3 regions of the Pseudoglutamicibacter albus genome follow, and region 3 is predicted to be linked to each of the others. Evidence: predicted binding sites of a transcription regulator. Region 3 holds the regulator's gene; each other region holds the start of a gene.

Region 1 (4,593 bases), 390 kb from region 3:
CCGCTCCCCTTGCCCTGTAGGCGTTCTGCATCGACATGAGCGTGGTGCGGTCTTCACCGAAGCGTTTGAACAGTTCCCTATAGACCGCGTGACGTTGAGCGGATTCAACATCCACATCGATATCCGGCAGGCTTGCTCGTTCCCGTGAGAGGAAACGTTCAAAGATCAGGTCATGTTCAAGCGGGTTCACATGCGATATCCCTAAGAGGTACACCACAAGGCTCGATGCGCCTGAGCCTCGCGCGGCGGCCCTGACCCCCATGCCGTGGATGATGTCGGTAGCCGCGGCGACGGTGAGGAAATAGCTTGCAAACCCGAGCTCTTCGATGATGCCCAGTTCATGCTCCAGGACGTCCAGGGCACGCTGACGCATCCGTTCAGCGCGCGCCGGTGAATGATGCAGAACAGCTTCGCCGCCTGGAGCGAATAACCGTTCGAGGCTCGCCAGGCACCGTTGCCGTAATTCAAGCATCGGGTTGTGCCTAATCCCGATCACGTGCGCCTCAGGAACAACCGGGGTTCCCCAGCCCATATGTTTGACCGGATCAAGCGCGCTCAGAGACGCACACCGTTGCGTTGAGCGCAGCAACTGCTCGGCCCCCTGGGACCCTAGCCCCGCGGCCGAGGCCAGCTCGGCAGCCACCTCGTGCATCTGGGCGCTTGGCTTGAGCCATCCTTGCCCGTTGACTTGCGGGCTCTCACCGCGGGCAGCGCTCACCGCGGGAACGGTGCCTTTCGGTGCGGTAACAGAACCTAGTGGGCTCATCAGGCGCACCGCGTCCACAACATCGGCGGTGGCGGCGCCGTCCGGGGTCGCATACCGCACCGCGTTCGTCACAACCGCTTCCATACGGCTTTCGCGGGCGGCTTTCCACATCCGTAGAGCATGCGCGTGGCTACAGCGCTGCCCGGGCCGGGACATGTGGCTCACCAGTTCTATAAACAACGCATCGGTATGGAGTGTGTCCTGCCATGCTTTAAGCCGGCGCCGCATGTGCGCATAGCGGCGACGATACGCGGCATGGCCCACATCCGAGTCAGGCCCTAGGAGCACACTGAGGCGTACATAGCCATCGGGCCCGAGTACTGCTTGGCGCACATCAAGCCGGCTCACCCCCACAATCCCGTGGGCTTCTCTCCCCCGCTGATGCGCTACCGACACGAGCCGAACCAGCGCCGAATACCCCTCCGAGGAACCACGGGCGAGCACAACAATCCGACCTGCAACGCTCACCTCGCCGGCACTGTTCACCCCAGCTGCGGTGCTCGCCCCGCCTACGATATTTTCTTCGTCTGCGATGCTCGCGCCAGAAACGCTCGTGCTTTCGAGCAGAGCAAGATCTACGCCCAGAATCGGGGTGACCCCATGCTCGATGCACGCCGCAACATGTTTGATAGCCCCGTATAGCCCGTCGCGGTCAGTGCACGCTAGAGCCCAAGCACCATCAGCTGCAGCCTGTTCCACTAACTTCTCTGGCCGGTCAACCCCGTAGTGGGCGCTATACGCGGTAGAAACATGCAGATGCGGGAAACCCACTTTTCCCTTCATACGCTTAAGCGACTGCCTTCTCTACGCGCTACGTTGTAAAGGCTGCGAAGGCAGTTCAACATTGATCAGCCGCCACCGGCCCGTTGCGCAGTGCTGAGAAACATACATTGTCTGCGGCTCAGAACTTGGATTCAACTGCACCTGCAACTGCCACACCAAATGATCAACAGTCCCGGGTCCAGAACCTTTAACGGCTCTAGGGTCCTCCTCCCACCAGGCCCTACGCTCAAACCACTTCACGGGCTCTGCGCACACCGTCCATGTGCGCCCTTGCCACAGCACGGCACTCGGCGCGCCCTGCTCGTCACAACGCAATTCCACAGATTGGGTGAACATACTCATGTTTCCTACTTCTCACCGGCCGCCTGTGAGCTGGCTCGGCCGCAACGCTGGATGTGCGGGGCCTGGGAAGCGGAACCTCACACAACGAGATTCGAACATGTGTTCGATAGGAAGACCTTAAGAATACCCCCTGACAGTTTGAACCGCACACCCGCCCTAACCTCTGCGCGCTTGCGTTACACACACGTTCTGCCCCATCGGAGACAATAGGGACCATGCCCCTTCAACCCCTCGATAGCGCTACCCCGACCTCTCCGGACAACACCCCTTCTCAGCAAGAAACCATGCCTGCCCCGCCGAGCCCTCTATACGAACGTCTCGGCTGGGACTCACTCGACGCCGCGCTCGCCGCGACCAGCCGGGCATCTGAAAGCCGTGGCGTTGCACTCGATCCACACCAGATAAGCGCAGCCCACACAATCCTGGGCTCGCACCGTTCGGGGGTCTACCTTGTGGGCGAGGTCGGACGCGGTAAGACCTGGCTCATCGACAGCATCCTCCGCAACGCCCCCGCAGCAACCCTGCGGATGCATTTGACCGCGTTCTTCCGCGCGTTAACCCACAGCATGCACACCAACGGGCACGCCTTCGCGCAAGCCGTCACCGACGTCGTAGCAGCCAACACCGTGATCTTCATCGATGAATTCCACGTCCACGATGTCGCCGACGCCGTCATGCTGCGCCGCGCACTCAGCATCCTCGCCGAGCACGACATCGCACTCTTCACAACATCCAACGCCGCGCCCGGTAACGGTCACGACGACCCCATGATCGCTGACGCGCTCGGCCCCGCAGCACGCCACATCCATGAAAACCTCGAGGTCCTAACCCTCACGCATCCACAGGACTACCGCGCGCTCCAACACCACACAATCCCGCCTCACCCAAACCAGCACCAGCCAAGCCCGCACCAAGCTACCGGCTTCGCAGCGGGCACCTGGACCATCGTCAACAGCCCCGCCTCATCCCCAGCCACCGGCACCACAACAGGCAACACCACAACAAGCAGCGCAACCATCCCGCTACCCGGGACTGCACGCACCCTGACCGTCAACCCCACCAGCCTAGACAGCACGGACTCAGAAAACGCCACACTAGACACAACCTGGGAATACTTATGCGAAGGCAGCATTTCCCCAGCAGATCTGCTCGCGCTCGCCGATGACTATTCGACCTGGGTCCTCCGGGAGGTCCCCGCGCCTGAAAGTATGACGCGCAACGCGATACAGCGGTTCGCGCACATGGTCGATGTGTTAGCCGATGCGGACATCCCGCTACACGTCTATGCCCCGGTCCCACCGGAGGAGCTTGCCCGCGCACCCCGCGGGCCGGTCTATCCCGAACGCATGTTTTCGCGCCTGCAGCTGCTGACACCGGTTGCTGACACGCGCCCTTGATGCGCGGTAGCCTCGAAACTATGAATCAAACCCTTCAGACACTTCTCAACGCAACACGCGTCACGGGCCTTGAAGCCAGCGCTAACGGACGCGTCGTCGCCACCGTCCAACAGCTGGATGCCGATGGCACCGGCTGGCAGAGCCAGATCGTTGAACTCCCGAAGGGTTCAACACAACCCCGTACTTTGACCCGCCACGAGAAGGGCGCATCAAGCCCCGTCTTGGATGCGCGGGGTCGCTTGTTTTATATGGCGTCCAACCCTGAGGGCGCGAAGGCCGGCAGTTGCATATGGCACCTTCCGCAGGCGTCTGCTTCCCCATTGTTGCTTGGCTCGCGTCCGGGTGGGTTCCGTAGCTTGCAGGTCAGTAAGAGCACACTGTTCGCTCAAGCGGGTATGCATTCGCAGGCGAGCACTGAAGCGGAGCACGCAGAGTATTCGCGTAGCCGCTCCACGATGCATGTGTCCGGGATCCTTCATTCCGCGTTCCCTTCGCGTTATTGGGCGAGCGATCTTGGGCCTGCAACGGACGTGATCCTGGTGGCTGAGTTGCCCGAAAACATCGAGGCAGCCGCCTCTGAACATGAGAAGAACGCTCGCCTCAAGAAAGCCGCCGAGGCGGCTAGCAAGGACGCTGTCAGCAAGGACACCGCTGGCGAAGACAGCGAGGCGGATAGCAAGGGCAACGACACTAGCGAGAACAACGACGCCGCTGAGGGAACGGATTCGCTGCTCTCCTGGCGTGTTGTACGGATGCCGAAGGGGCGATTGCTTTCGTGGAAGGCGGCCCCGGATGCCTCGTTCATTCTCGCAGCGATCGAGGTCAACGTCGCTGATCTCATCACGGGCACGCAGTTGTGGCGCATCGATGTCGCTACGGGTGAGAAGACCATGCTTACCGACGTCGACACGGTTCCTGGTCATCACCTCAGCCTGGTCGATATTTCTCCTGATTCAGCCAAGGTTGTTCTCAACTGCGCCCGTGATTGGACCCCGCAGCAGTCGCTGAGATCGACCTCCCACATCATGGATATCGCGACCGGTGAGCGCACCGAGCTGTGGCCGGAGCTGGACCACTGGGTCGCTCCGATCTGGGTCACGAATTCCGAGCTCGCGGCAACGAGCGATGACGCCGGTAGCGGTTCCGTATGGTTCGGTTCGGCGACCGATGCCGCGCCGCAGCGCATCGCCGGCGGCCCAGGTACCGGCGAGGTTTTCACTGGCCTGGCACGTGTGGGTGCCGCGGACCGCTCGGTAAGCGGGGATGAAGCGCCCGCCTTGATTTCATTGCGTAACGGGATCTCTG
Region 2 (4,593 bases), 910 kb from region 3:
TCCGGGCTGGAGACACCCGCGACGATACTGTTCTGGGTCGGCCTGCTGCTGGGCGCATACACGTTCGCACCTGGAGCGATCCGGAACCTTGTCACGAAGCGCAAGCTCGGCATTGGTTTGCTGATGACGATCAGCGCGGTTGGCGCGGTAATCCTCGGCTTCGTCGGAGAGGCCGCGGCACTGGCGTTCCTATACTCGATCGCCGAGGCACTGGAAGACAAGGCAATGGACCGGGCCCAGGGCGGACTGCGGGCACTGTTGAAGTTGGTACCGCAGAGCGCGACGGTGCTGCGCGACGGTACGACGGTCGAGGTCGCTGCGAAGGACCTTGAGGTTGGCGAGCTAATGGTCGTGCGCCCCGGGGAGCGGATCGCCACGGATGGCATCATTCGGTCTGGACGTTCCAGCCTTGACACCTCAGCGATCACCGGAGAATCCATTCCGGAGGAGGTCGCGCCCGGCGACGAGGTGCCCGCGGGAGCGATCAACTCCGCCGGTGTGCTGGAGGTCGAGACGACCGCAGCTGGAACGGACAACTCGCTGACCACACTCGTGGACCTGGTCGAGCAGGCGCAGGCGGAAAAGGGCGACCGCGCCCGGATCGCCGACCGGATTGCCCAACCCCTCGTGCCCGGAGTGATGATCCTCGCGGTGCTGGTCGGCGTGATCGGCTCGCTGCTCGGCGACCCCGAGACGTGGATCACCCGTGCACTGGTGGTCCTGGTCGCCGCGTCGCCGTGCGCGCTGGCAATCTCCGTGCCGCTGACGGTCGTGGCCGCGATCGGCGCGGCCAGCCAGTTCGGAGTGGTCATCAAGTCCGGCGCGGCGTTCGAGCGGCTCGGCGGCATCCGTCACCTGGCGGTGGACAAGACCGGAACCCTCACCCGCAACCAGCCCGAGGTTACCGGCGTGGTCCCGGCAGACGGATTCAATCGGGCGCAGGTGCTTGCTTTCGCGGCGGCAGTTGAGCAGCAATCAACGCACCCCCTCGCCGCGGCGATCGCGGCGGCGGGGCCCGAAGCGCCCGCCGCCCAGGACATCAGCGAGGAAGCCGGACATGGCATCGGCGGCACCGTCGAAGGTCGACGGGTGCTGGTGGGCAGCCCCCGGTGGATCGACGCCGGGCCACTAAAGGCAGACGTTGAGCGCATGGAGTCCTCGGGCCAGACCTGCGTCCTTGTCACCGTCGATGACGCCCTTGCCGGGGCGATCGGGGTCCGCGACGAGCTGCGGCCCGAGGTGCCCGAGGCCGTGCAGACCCTGCACGCCAACGATGTGGAAGTAAGCATGCTCACCGGTGACAACACTCGCACCGCCCGGGCGCTGGCTGAAATCGCCGGAATCGACGACGTGCGCGCCGAGCTTCGCCCGGAGGACAAGGCAAGCATCGTCGCCGAACTCTCATCCAAGACGCCGACGGCGATGATCGGCGACGGCATCAACGACGCGCCGGCACTGGCGGGCGCTACGGTGGGCATCGCGATGGGAGCGTCCGGCTCCGACGCCGCGATCGAGTCCGCTGACGTCGCCTTCACCGGCCACGACCTCCGGCTGATCCCGCAGGCGCTGCAGCACGCCCGCCGAGGCAGCAGGATCATCAACCAGAACATCGTGCTGTCTCTGGTCATCATCATCGTGTTGATGCCACTGGCGATCAGTGGTGTGCTGGGCCTGGCCGCCGTCGTGTTGGTACACGAAGTCGCCGAAGTCATCGTGATCTTGAACGGCCTGCGGGCTGCACGAGCGAAACGCTGAGGCTGTGACCGGCAAGTCTTATAAGGGTTAAACCACGCGCCGAGCATACACACGTTGGACCAGGCGAGTCATTCGAGTTCACCACCTGGTCCTTCTCGATGCGTGCAGGCACGGGAACTGTGGGTGAACCTAATAGTTCAACGGCCCGATACCACTTGCAGATTCTTCACACGAGGTAGCGGAATGGGCCGAGGCCGAACGAAAACCGGAGTTAGAGACAGCGCTCTTCAACCTCCTCCCCCCAATAACGCGAAACGTCATTAACGCCTCGCGTTAAACGTTGAACTTGAACTCGACCACGTCGCCGTGGATACCAACCTCGCACGACATGCCGTTTTTTGCTTTTCCGGTCAGTTCTTGACCGCGGACACCCGACGGATCAGTCGTGCTACCACCTGGCATACTAGGGCAGCGGGCAGGAGCAATGCGACGCCGTTGACCGTGTCACGGAACCGCAGCTCGCACCCGTCCCGCTGAAGTTCTCGACGCGCCATGAGTGCCCCGGGGAGCATGATCGGCACCGCCGTCGCAACACCGGCGGTGTAACCACGCTGCGCGACTGAACCGCCGAGGTGAGTCACGACGTGGGCTTCCAGCCCGGCGACGACTGCCCGATAGGTCGCCGACTTACCGGTAGAGCGCACGCCGCGGCCACACGCCGCCGCCACCAGCATTCCCATCAGCCCCACGGCGATCCACGATTGCTGCGGCGTGATTCTGAGTTGTTCTATACCAGTTCGATCCGCGAGACGATCGCAGGATGCAGGAAACGCGAACGCCTCTTCGAGGTCGTGGATTACCCACGCCGCAAAAAACGCAGTCGGCCCCTTCCAACTCACAATTCAGCCTTTCCCTCACGAATGCAACTACGATGAATCTGCTGGCAGACGCACACGCCCACCAGCATCATTTCACAGCCGACAGAGTGTTTGAGGCCATGCAACCGTGAGGTCCAACCGGAACTCGACTAAACGTTAAATCTAAATTCGACGACGTCGCCGTCCTGCATAATGTATTCCTTGCCTTCAAGACGCACACGGCCCGCGGCCTTCGCGGCCTGCATCGAGCCCGCCGCGATCAGGTCGTCGAACGAAACAACCTCGGCACGGATGAACCCGCGCTGGAAATCCGTGTGAATCACGCCGGCCGCCTCAGGCGCGGTAGCACCCTGCTTGATCGTCCACGCACGCGTCTCCTTCGGGCCCGCCGTCAAATACGACTGCAAACCAAGCGCCTCATAGCCAGCCTTCGCAAGCTGCTCCAGACCAGACTCCTCAATGCCAGCGTCAGCGAGCATCTCCGCCGCATCGTCCTCATCAAGTTCCGCAAGCTCCGCCTCAAACTGGGCGTTCAAGAACACCGAAACCGCAGGCGCAACCGACTCCGCAAGCGAAGCCTTCAGCTCCTCGTCCGCAAGCCCATCGTCATCCAGGTTGAACACGTAAATGAACGGCTTAGCGGTCAGCAACTGCAGTGGCTTCAGCTCGTCCAGATCCACCTCATCGCGGGCAGAGAACAGGGTGCGGCCATCAGAGAGGATCTTCTCGGCCTGCTCAACCGCCTCAACGTAGGCCTTGCTGACCTTCTTGTTCGTCAGCTCCTTCTGCAGCCGCGGCAACGCCTTCTCCACAGACTGCAGGTCCGCCAGGGCAAGCTCAGTGGTGATGACGTCAATGTCCGATGCCGGATCAACTTCCCCAGCGACGTGGACAACATCGGAATCCTGGAAGCCGCGGGTCACCTGGCAGATCGCGTCCGCCTCACGAATGTTCGCGAGGAACTGGTTACCGAGCCCCTCCCCCTCGGACGCACCCTTCACGATGCCAGCGATATCAACGAAAGACACGGTTGCCGGCAGGATCTTCTCCGAACCGAAAATCTCCGCAAGCTGCGGCAGGCGCGAATCCGGGAGCGGCACCACACCCACGTTCGGTTCGATCGTCGCGAACGGATAGTTCGCCGCCAAAACATCAGCACGGGTCAAAGCGTTAAACATAGTGGACTTGCCCACATTCGGGAGCCCAACGATTCCAATAGTAAGAGCCACGCCCACCATTCTACGTGGCGCCGGACAGATAGACGCCGGACGCGTACCGGCGGGTGCGGGCTGCGTTGCGGCGGACAAGCTCCGGCGGCTGCACCTCGGCGAGTGCAGGTTGCGTTCACGTTAAAACCCTGTGACCGGCGGGGATACTCGTGTTCCCTAACCATCACGGCCGATTCACTGACCTGTTGCGTTGGTTCTGTAGAGCTTGGAGTGTCCCTGACCTTGACACTCCACCCGAAAGTGAAGGACATGAAACCTTCGAGGTTCACCTCTCGCCGCAACAGCAACACCAACAAGGTCCTTGCCGCAGCGGTCTTAAGTTTCTCGCTCGCATCCGCGCCCATCCTCGCGCCGGCCACCGCATCGGCAGCAAGCAGCGCCGCACACACGCTGCGGGCTGATCAGCTCGTCCAGCCAGACGCAGATACTGCGCCGCTCACCGTGACCGAACTCGATAGCGGCAACGACAACACCACGACGCGCGACTACCCTTTCGTCGAGCTGACCAACCCCGGCTCTAAGCCAGTCACGATCGGTAAAGACGGCCTCAACCTCAGCTATATCACCGAAGACACCACAAAGACGGCCAACGATGTTGAGCTTGAGGTCGATGCGCCCGTCACCATCAAACCTAACGAGAAGGTTGTGCTGTGGCTGACCCCGCAACGCGAGAACGCCTCCGAAGCGGCTGGCGAGGCATCCGCTGAGGCACGCGACGGCGCCAAGGCCTCCGGCAAGCCACAGGCAACGCAGGAAGACATCGCGGCTTTCAAGAAAGCGTGGAAGCTCAA
Region 3 (4,593 bases):
CCCCGTGCGCTGCGATGGTGATGTCCATGAGCGAGTGGCGCGCCAGCGAGGTCAACATGTGATCGTAGAACGGAACTGTTGTGGAGATGTCCGCTTGACCGGTTCCATCGAGTTTGATGGTGACTTTAACGGTGGATTCGGAGGTGATCCGTTCCATGGTGGCTTCACGGGTACCGATCAGCTGGGCGCTCATGGTGCTCGCTTTCTTCATGTGATGCGCAGATGCGCGTCTACGCATCTGCGTGGGGATTGTTCTGCCCTCATTCTATGAGGGTGCTGTTGCGGCGTCCTGGTGAGCCGGCCGCTTGCCGCGTGTTAGGCGCGTTCCATGTATTGGCGCATCAGGGTCAGGAACGTGGTGGTTTCCTCTTCGGTTCCTGCGGTGACGCGTAGCTTGCCTGGTAGCCCGTTGTTGCGGATGATGACTCCGCCTTCCAGGAGGTATTCGAAGACTGCGTTGGGGTCTTCGAAGTCGCCGAAGGTGACGAAGTTTGAGTCAGAAACTGTTGGTGTGAGCCCCATGCCTCTGAGCTCGGTCACGATCCGGTCGCGTTGCTCTTTGATCGCCTCGACGTTGGCTAGCAACGCGTCGGTGTGTTTGAGGGCTGCGAGTGCGGTGGCTTGGGTTACGGCGGAGAGGTGGTACGGAAGGCGTACGAGACGTAGGGCGTCTGATATTTCTGGTGCGGCCGCCAGGTAGCCGAGCCGTGCCCCGGCGAGCCCGAACGCTTTGGACATGGTTCGGGAGACGATCAACCGTTGCCGACCCTCAAGCAGGGTGAGGGCGGTCGAGTCTGGGTCGTGCGCGAATTCGGCGTAGGCCTCGTCAACGACGACGATGGTCTGGAACTCTTCGCCGGCCTCATAGACGGCGCGCACGACGTCGAGTTCGAGCCCGGTCCCGGTCGGGTTATTGGGCGAGCACAGGAACACGATGTTCGGTTTGTGTGTGCGGACTTGTTCTGCCGCGGATTCCGCGCTGAGGCTGTAGTCCTCGGCGCGGTGGCCGGCGATGTATGTGGTGTCTGTTCCAGACGCCAACAGCGGGTACATCGAATAGGTGGGTGGGAAGCTCAGCAGGGTTCGGCCTGGACCGCCGAAGGCTTGCAGGATCTGTTGCAGTACTTCGTTGGAGCCGTTAGCAGCCCACACGTTTTCTGGGGTGAGCCCGCGGCCGAGGTATTCGGCGAGTGCGGTGCGTAGCGCCGTGAATTCCCGATCTGGGTAGCGGTTGAGGCTGTGTGCGGCCTCGCGTACGGATGCGGCGATCTCATCGATCACGTCTTGTGGCAGCGGGTGAGTGTTTTCGTTAACGTTCAGCTGTACCGGAACGTCGATCTGTGGGGCGCCGTACGGGGAGAGCCCACGGAGGTTATCCCTAAGTGGAAGTTGGTTGAGCCGTTGCATAGCATCCTGAGACATGGTTCAAGTCTAGGGATCGGCTAAGTGGCGTCTCGAATTAGGGTCGCCCTATTGCGCATCCACTCACGCTGAGGTCGGGTTAGTAGCTGACCGGGACAACGAGCTTCTGCCCCGGAACGAGCGCTCCATCAAAAGAGTTGTGCTTTTGGATCAGAGCCACCGTGTCGCGGACATCGCGTTCAGGTGCATAGTGCTCAGCTAGCTCCCACAAGGTATCTCCATGCGCAACGGTGACCTCAACCAAGCGATCCCCCTGCGCGGTCACCGGCTCACCCGTGGTTGCCTGAGCAGGCTGAAGCAAGGCCGAGAGCATCAAAAACACGCCAACGACCAAAGCCATAGTCGGCAGGCCGAAGAACACAAACCGCCCCCGTGAAGTCAGACGGATACGTTGACGTGATGCGTGCTCGTGATGAGCAGTGTTAACAATGCGCTCATCAGAATTGACGGGCCGTTCAGCAGTATTCGACATGACAACGGTTTCCACCATGACCATTCCTTCCGACATCGAACAGAACATATATTCGAACATCTCTTCGATATATTTCTAGCACACATCTCCGAATCTGCTCAATAGTCTTCGTACATATCTTTGAATATGCGGCGAAGCCATATAGGCTGTAACTACCGATGTGGACTGTCATTACAGTCAAGAACAACCCCCTGACACATTGATGGCCATGGGTAGCGAACCAGGGATGGGAAACGAAGGATGGGAAACGAATGAGCACCGATACACCGTCGATGGACACCCAGCCCGCACGCCCTTCGAAACCGCTGACTTCGCGTCAACGCTCTGTGCTGAAGTGCATCGAGTCTTTCTTAGAGAATCAGGGGTATCCGCCCACGATGCGTGAGATCGGTGACGCGGTCGGGTTGAAATCGCTGTCTTCGGTGACACACCAACTGCAGCAGCTCAACAAGCTCGGTTGGATTCGCCGCGACCCCAAACTCCCCCGCGCGCTCGAGGTTCTCTATCCGTCCACCCTGGACGTGACCCAGAAGGACTCCACCACAGCTAGTGCGGCCGCACTCGGAGCAGCGACAGGCGCCGGCCTAGCGGAGGTCACACCAATGCCCGGTGCAGCCAAACTCCCAAACACCACAGACTCCGCCAGCACCGCACAATCCTCCAACGCCACCGACTCCGCCAACATCACGCAGTTCAAGGCTCGCGGCGGGGAAGACTCGGCTGAGATCCCACTCGTCGGCCGTATCGCGGCAGGTGGACCGATCCTTGCTGAACAACACGTTGAAGACGTCGTGACCCTGCCACGTCAGCTTGTAGGGCACGGCGAACTGTTCATGCTCAAAGTCTCTGGGGACTCGATGATCGACGCCGCGATCTGCGATGGCGACTGGGTTGTGGTCCGCCGCCAAAACACCGCACAGAACGGCGAGATTGTCGCAGCGCTGCTGGATGACGAAGCCACCGTGAAGACCTTCCGTCAACGCGACGGCCACACGTGGCTACTGCCTCAGAACTCGCAATACGAACCCATCCTGGGTGACCACGCACAAATCATGGGCCGCGTCGTATCCGTGCTGCGCTCCCTCTAAGCGCAGGCCCGTTCAGGCAACCCCTCTTAAGCGCAGGGCCCGTATCGCCGCGCCGTTTCCATGAGCGCCGCGCTACTTATTGGCTTCGCGCAGGCGTCCCAAAGCGCCGAGAACCGTATTCCGGTCAGTTGTGGTCCACAACGGTGGCAACGCGCTACGCAGATATGCACCGTAGCGACGGGTGGCCATCCGCGAATCCAGGATCGCGGCCACTCCCCTGTCCTCTGTGGAACGGATCAGACGGCCCACACCCTGCGCCAAACGGATCGCCGCGTGATGCGCCGAAACAGACATGAACCCATTCCCGCCGTGCTCATTCACGTCACGGGTCCTCGCAGTCATCAAAGGATCGTCAGGGCGCGGGAACGGGATCCGATCAATCACCACCAAACGACAATGCCGCCCCGGTACATCCACACCCTGCCACAGCGTCATCGTCCCGAACAGACAAGTCTGCTCATCAGCTGAGAACTCCCGCACCAGCTCCGTCATTGACGCCTCGCCCTGCACCAAAATCGGCACATCCAGACGTTCACGGCACGCAGCGGCGGCGTCCTCAGCGGCTCGGCGTGAAGAAAACAGCGCCAACGCCGCACCGCCAGAAGCCTTGATCAAGTCCACAAGCTCATCGATAGCTGCTTCAGAGACCCCGCGGCCTGGAGGCGGAAGATGCTGAGCCACATACAGCACGCCCTGCTTCTCATACTCAAACGGCGAACCAACATCAACCGAATCCCACTCAGGAGCCTCCGGCCCCATCAACCCCAAACCGCCAGCAACCGGCTCAAAAGCCTCACCCACAGCAAGTGTGGCCGAGGTCAAAACCACGGTCCGGTCCGCGAACAAGCCATCCCGCATCTGCATCGCAACAGACAACGGGGCAACCATCAAAGACGCCGGTTCAGAATCATCCGGAACCACATAGCCGCGCCCTGGCTCGAAGCTGCCGGGCCGGGCCGCCCACACAACCTCGTCGCCCTGACCAGCGTTCAACAAACGTTCAGCCAGCTCAACAACCTGAGCCACCGCGGAACGCGCGGACTGCCAGGCGCCATCCGGAGCCGCATCGCCAGCCTCGCGTTTGGAATCCGCCATCACGACCTTCGCTGATTCGAAAACCTGCATCACAGCGGCACGTTGAGCCTCGGTCAAACCGCGCGGCTGAAGACCTGTCGGGATGTTCGTGACAGACTTCTCAAAAGCCTTAGCGGCATCAGATAACGCCTTCGACGCAACCTTGAGGTGCTTCTTAGCTCCCTGCGCCGCGTGCGTGATCGCGGTGTGGGTGAGCGGGCGCGTGTACGTGTTCGTGACCCGGTCCTGCAACTCGTGGGCCTCATCCACAATCACAACATCGAAATCCGGTAAAACCGGTAGCTGCTCAAACGCAGAAAAAGCGAGCATCGCGTGGTTAGTGACCACCACATCGGACTCAGCGGCCAACGCGCGGGCACGCTCCGTGAAACATTCCTCCGCCATAGGACAATGCTGGGTACCCAGACATTCAAGCGAGGACACCGAAGCCTGCCGCCACGCCCTATCCGAAACCGAAGGGATCAGCTCATCCCGGTCCCCCGTCTCGCTCTCTTCAGCCCACTTCCGGATGCGCAT

The links. Region 3 encodes LexA, which represses DNA repair genes until DNA is damaged. Its sites were predicted from a motif close to TCGAACANNTGTTCGA; they were not measured.
Region 1: the regulator LexA is predicted to act here: its motif matches at 1,983-1,998, upstream of J2S67_RS04200 (DUF6504 family protein).
Region 2: the regulator LexA is predicted to act here: its motif matches at 2,673-2,688, upstream of J2S67_RS06470 (HXXEE domain-containing protein).

Annotation. Positions count from the first base shown of each region.
Region 1 is NZ_JAVDXX010000001.1:959,735-964,327, forward strand. Features, by position in the region: gene dnaE (DNA polymerase III subunit alpha) at 1-1,549, opposite strand, end outside; gene J2S67_RS04200 (DUF6504 family protein) at 1,571-1,891, opposite strand; gene zapE (AFG1/ZapE family ATPase) at 2,107-3,288, shown strand; gene J2S67_RS04210 (S9 family peptidase) at 3,309-4,593, shown strand, end outside.
Region 2 is NZ_JAVDXX010000001.1:1,479,480-1,484,072, forward strand. Features, by position in the region: gene J2S67_RS06465 (heavy metal translocating P-type ATPase) at 1-1,755, shown strand, start outside; gene J2S67_RS06470 (HXXEE domain-containing protein) at 2,106-2,594, opposite strand; gene ychF (redox-regulated ATPase YchF) at 2,723-3,802, opposite strand; gene J2S67_RS06480 (lamin tail domain-containing protein) at 4,052-4,593, shown strand, end outside.
Region 3 is NZ_JAVDXX010000001.1:572,412-577,004, reverse strand. Features, by position in the region: gene hisB (imidazoleglycerol-phosphate dehydratase HisB) at 1-193, opposite strand, end outside; gene J2S67_RS02465 (histidinol-phosphate transaminase) at 316-1,422, opposite strand; gene J2S67_RS02460 (LysM peptidoglycan-binding domain-containing protein) at 1,502-1,912, opposite strand; gene lexA (transcriptional repressor LexA) at 2,146-2,982, shown strand; gene J2S67_RS02450 (ATP-dependent DNA helicase) at 3,055-4,593, opposite strand, start outside.